DNA from 2 places in the Shewanella denitrificans OS217 genome. Region 1 is predicted to be linked to the other one. Evidence: predicted binding sites of a transcription regulator. Region 1 holds the regulator's gene; the other holds the start of a gene.
What was found. The regulator LexA, encoded in region 1, represses DNA repair genes until DNA is damaged. The targets are predictions, from matches to a motif close to TACTGTATNNNNATACAGTA.
Positions count from the first base shown of each region.

Region 2: a site for LexA is predicted at 1,310-1,329, ahead of SDEN_RS08970 (YebG family protein). Genes of this name have one in related genera too.

Region 1 is NC_007954.1:4,205,753-4,208,219, forward strand. Features, by position in the region: gene plsB (glycerol-3-phosphate 1-O-acyltransferase PlsB) at 1-596, opposite strand, end outside; gene lexA (transcriptional repressor LexA) at 900-1,517, shown strand; gene SDEN_RS18275 (cell division inhibitor SulA) at 1,514-2,020, shown strand; gene coxB (cytochrome c oxidase subunit II) at 2,412-2,467, shown strand, end outside.
Region 2 is NC_007954.1:2,023,261-2,025,727, reverse strand. Features, by position in the region: gene proQ (RNA chaperone ProQ) at 1-235, opposite strand, end outside; gene SDEN_RS08975 (GAF domain-containing protein) at 501-959, opposite strand; gene SDEN_RS08970 (YebG family protein) at 999-1,298, opposite strand; gene SDEN_RS08965 (paraquat-inducible protein A) at 1,547-2,176, shown strand; gene SDEN_RS08960 (paraquat-inducible protein A) at 2,166-2,467, shown strand, end outside.

The DNA of each region.
Region 1 (2,467 bases):
ACCCTCGCCACTCGCACTAGCTTATGAGCAATGCTTTTATCCGTACCATGCTCATCGGCCATATGCCGTAATGAAACCGCATTAGAAAACTGCACAAAGTTGTGTCGGCCCAAGAACAAAATCATGAAAAATTTACGCAGCCAAGTGGGGTTCTCACGCTCAAACACCGCCGCTTTCATGGTGTCATCTTCCTTGCCTGGGGTGCGGCCCCAGTAGAGACTCACTGGCACCAATTGAATATCTAATTGCTTATCTTGTTTATGCAGGGCAAGTAATTGAGTGAAACTGTCTAAGAATTTTTCGCCACCTTCACGTTGGCCTATCATGGGCTTACGCCCTTCTAAACACACAACCCGAGCAATGGACACCTTATCTAACGTCAGCGGATCATAAGGGCTAGGTAAACCAAAATTTGCGGTTATTCCGCTTAAGGCTGCAAGATCACTGATGGACTCAGTTTTCATCACATAGACGACTGGTTTACTGGGATCGAGATTCAAATCCGTCAAAGGATCATGGGGAACCACTATGGTCTGCACCAGCCATTTTTGGATCCAACGTAATGATTTTATAAATATTGAGTCGTAATTAGACATGTTTTTAGCAACACATACTCGCTGATTGTGGTCGCATAGAATAACAGAATCTATTGAGCTTTCACTAGCCTCAGTATTCCAGCGGGCATAAATAGCGAAAAAAACACGGTATAAATCTGAATAAAGGCTGCAAATAGCCGCTTAGCACTGAAACGCCCTAACAAACCAAAGATAATATAATCCTTAAAAATCAATAACAAAAAACAGAGCGCTAATAAAATGATAAAAAAACTTGGTTAAACCTTGCGCGGTCAAACATACTGTATATAATGACAGTCACTGTATAAAAAGACAGGATTCATCATGAGACCGTTAACGCCACGCCAAACTGAGATTTTAGAGCTAATCAAACGCAATATCGCCGATACAGGTATGCCACCGACTCGGGCAGAAATTGCGACTCGTCTTGGTTTTAAAAGTGCCAATGCTGCCGAAGAACATCTAAAGGCCTTGGCTAAAAAAGGCTGTATCGAAATCATGCCTGGCACGTCCAGAGGGATCCGCTTAACTCAAGAGGATGCTGAAGTTGAATTGGGCTTGCCCTTGATAGGCCAAGTGGCTGCAGGTGAACCTATTCTGGCTCAAGAGCATGTTGAACAGTATTTTCAAGTTGACCCCCATATGTTTAAACCTGCAGCAAATTTTCTGCTTAGGGTCCGTGGCGACAGCATGAAAAATATCGGCATACTCGAAGGCGATTTGCTGGCGGTGCATAAGATGCAAGAGGCCAAAAATGGCCAAGTGGTGGTCGCTCGTGTTGAAGATGATGTCACGGTAAAGCGTTTTGAGAAAAAAGGTAATGTGATTTATTTGCATGCTGAAAACGAAGATTATGCACCAATAAAAGTCGATTTAACCTGCCAAAGCCTCACGATTGAAGGGCTTGCTGTTGGCGTCATACGTAACGGAGCTTGGTTATGAGAAAATTAATGGGTACCGCCCCTCGCCACCCTGGACTTTGGCTAGACACACCCAGCCAAACTAGCAGCAGCTCACAGGCCATAGCAAGCTTAAGAAGTAGCACCCAAGGCGCCACGGAATTAGGCCAATTATGTGCCCAGTTAGCGATATTAAGCCAACAAGGCCAGTGGATTGTATTAATTAATCCCCCTCATACCGCGTATAAACAACAACTCGCTCAAGCGGGTGTCAGGATGGACCGCATCCTATTAGTTCACGCCAAAGATGAAGTAGAAACCCTGTGGGCGATGGAAAAAGCACTCACAAGTGGTACATCCAGTGCGGTGATTACCTGGACAACGCAATTAGATGAGCGTGACAATCGCCGCCTGCAAATCGTCGCTAAGAGTGCACGCGCCATGGGTGTCATCATTGAAGATGTGAACACTCACTTACAGCAAAGTATGATGATTAATGCCCAAATGCCACTAAAAACCAATACTCAACTGAGTGCTTTTCATTAAATTTTAATGGCATGCATCACTAGCCCTGCGTATCACGCGGGGCTTTTTTATACCTTTTTTCAGTGAATTAGATTTAAAAGTGATCTTGATCAATATTTAATCTGCAAGTAATGTAAGCAGTAGATGTTTGGTAACAAAGCATTTACAAAAATAAAACGTTTCGATTTGGCAGTTAAAAACCGAGTACGAAACGTCAATTAAAGATTGATATTTCTGTCGTAGGCACCAGGTGTAGCGCACGAGATCACTAAGCCATTTTTTGGCTTTACAACCACCAGGGTGCTTTGAAGTCATCAAGCTTGTTTGGGAACCGAAGAGTTTGCATAGAGCTGAGACTTACTGTGTGACTCTTCTTTGTAGTTGCTATTGCAATTGGCAGAGGAGAAGTCTTGTGAAGCAATGGTTGTATAGTTTAATCGTGGTGCTGCTAGCACCCCCCTTAGCGGC
Region 2 (2,467 bases), 2.2 Mb from region 1:
GAGCGCCAGGCTTAACGCCTTTAAGGTAACGCCAGCTGCTAGTATAACGACGCAGTGCAACCCTAAGTTGTGTCTTACTGACTTTAGAATCATCAGCCAACTTTTCAGCTAAGTCTTGAAACAAACCGATTTTTAATGGTTTAGTCTCGCCCTCTGCAATAAAGCATAAAGGAAATGTTTCGTATAAATACGCTAAAATTGCGTTGGTGTCGGTCAACTTGTCTGTTGATTCCATTTTTACTTCCACGTTAAATAAGGGGACCTTAGGCAAAACTTGCTGCCTGCAGTCGTTCATCTTCGCCAAGCTTGTGCTCAACGTACAAATTAGCACTTAGTGCGCGATAGCTAAAGTCTCTGAAACAAACCTTAACAAATTATCCTAAGTGACTCATTAGCTTATTCATAGCCAATCAAGAAATCCAGCTCAAATATCTATCGCGACATATTATAAGGTTCATGGCAGCGAAAGCGACCTAGATTTAGCCAATATTGCTCGCTTATTAAGCAAATAAGCAAGATTCTAAGCTTTTAACCAGCTTTTCGAGGCCAAGTTGATCTTCACTGTCAAATCGGTCGAACGAAGGGCTATCAATATCAAGTACGGCGATCACCTCATTTCCACGGCGAACTGGGATAACAATTTCCGAATTGCTAGCACTGTCACAGGCGATATGACCCTCAAATTGATGAACATCCGCCACCCTTAAGGTGATATTTTGCGCTGCGGCATTACCACAGACCCCTTTGCCTAATTGAATACGGGTGCAGGCCACTTTGCCTTGAAATGGCCCTAGCACTAGTTGGTCCTCACGTTTGATATAAAAGCCAACCCAATTTAAATCCTCAAGAGACTCATTGAGCAAGGCTGAAAAATTTGCCATCGCTGCAATAACATCGTCTTCTCCTGCTAATAACGCACTGGCTTGACGATCTAAGGTATCGTAAAAATCAGCTTTCATCGCTCGCTCTACTCCTAAACTGTGGCATTGACGCCAACATTATGATTCTTTATCGGCCACTTTTTTAGCGGGCTTTTTAGCGGTTACACTTTTACTCTGCGCCACCGCAGGACTTGCCCCTTTAAGTAGACCGGATAACGCGTCTTTTTGCTCCGCCATATAAAAGGCCAATTGTTCGCATTGGGCTTCATCTAGCGTTAATGGGGATTCTAACAGGAATGGGATCAGGTTATCAGCGATATCTAACATCTTATCGTAGGCATCAGCCTCCTTTTTCGATGTGAATGTCATCTTCTCTACCCCTTCTCTGACCACGACAAATTGTGTAACGACAGCCATGCCTCACCTCTTACTGTTTTTATATACAGTGCGTAGAGTGTCACATCCTTAAGTTAATATGCAAGTGTTTCATATATTCTGATATCATTTATCACCTATAAGTATTCTTTAGTAAAATCAGGCTGTAGGAAATAAATATCTTTATCGAGTTACGCGCGCTTTTAACCCATTACTGGTGAAAAGGCATTCATCTATGCTATCAGAGCTATCGTGCTCCGATATCAACTGCGGATAATTGATCAGTACTTATGCAAGAAACTCGTGAACCTAATGGTGTAGTCCTGTGCCGCTCTTGCGACTTAGCGGTTCGCAAGCGTGCATTACCCTCTAGCGTAAGGGCCCTGTGCCCTCGCTGTCATACCGTGCTGTATGATGCCCCCTATTGTTCACTCAATGGCATGCTAGCCCTTTGCATTACCGCGCTAGTTTTTTATATTCCTGCCAATTTATTGCCTGTACTTGAAATACAATTTTTAGGTAGTGTGCGCACAACGACTGTGCTGCAAGCCGCGCTTTCGGTTTGGGCGCAAGGTTATTGGGTGGTGGGTCTTGCGGTATTGGCCGCGGCAGTGGTGGCCCCTGGCCTGCTCATTTTATCCATATTAAGCCAAATTCTTATTATCAAGTTCAACTTTACAGGGCAATTTTGGCAAGGAGTCTACAAGCTACTATTAAGGCACCATGGCATGATTTCTCAGATGACCATGCTGGAGATTTATGTGATAAGTTTTTTAGTCTCTGCTTTTCAGCTGTCAGATTTTGCCGATATCTTTTTCGGTTTCGGCACCTTTTGCTTCACTATGCTGTTCTTGGTTGCCTTGTTTTTGCAACGTGAATACAGCCTAGAACATATGTGGAGTCTCACTCATGGACAATGATCTACCCGCGACAAAATCGACCTTAGGCTTGACCTTGGGCTTGTGTATTTGCACTGTGTGTAGAAAGCTTAACAAAACCAGTCAGACTCACTGCCCCCGCTGCGATAGTCCCATCGTTGCCCGCAATAAGGCTAGTTTGCAACAAAGTTGGGCACTGCTGATCACCGCCGCCATTTTATTGATCCCTGCCAATATTTACCCTATTACCACCTTAACCAATCAGGGTAAGGTGACCCACGACACTATTTTGAGCGGAATAACACATTTAGTGCACCTTGAGCTTTACCCCAT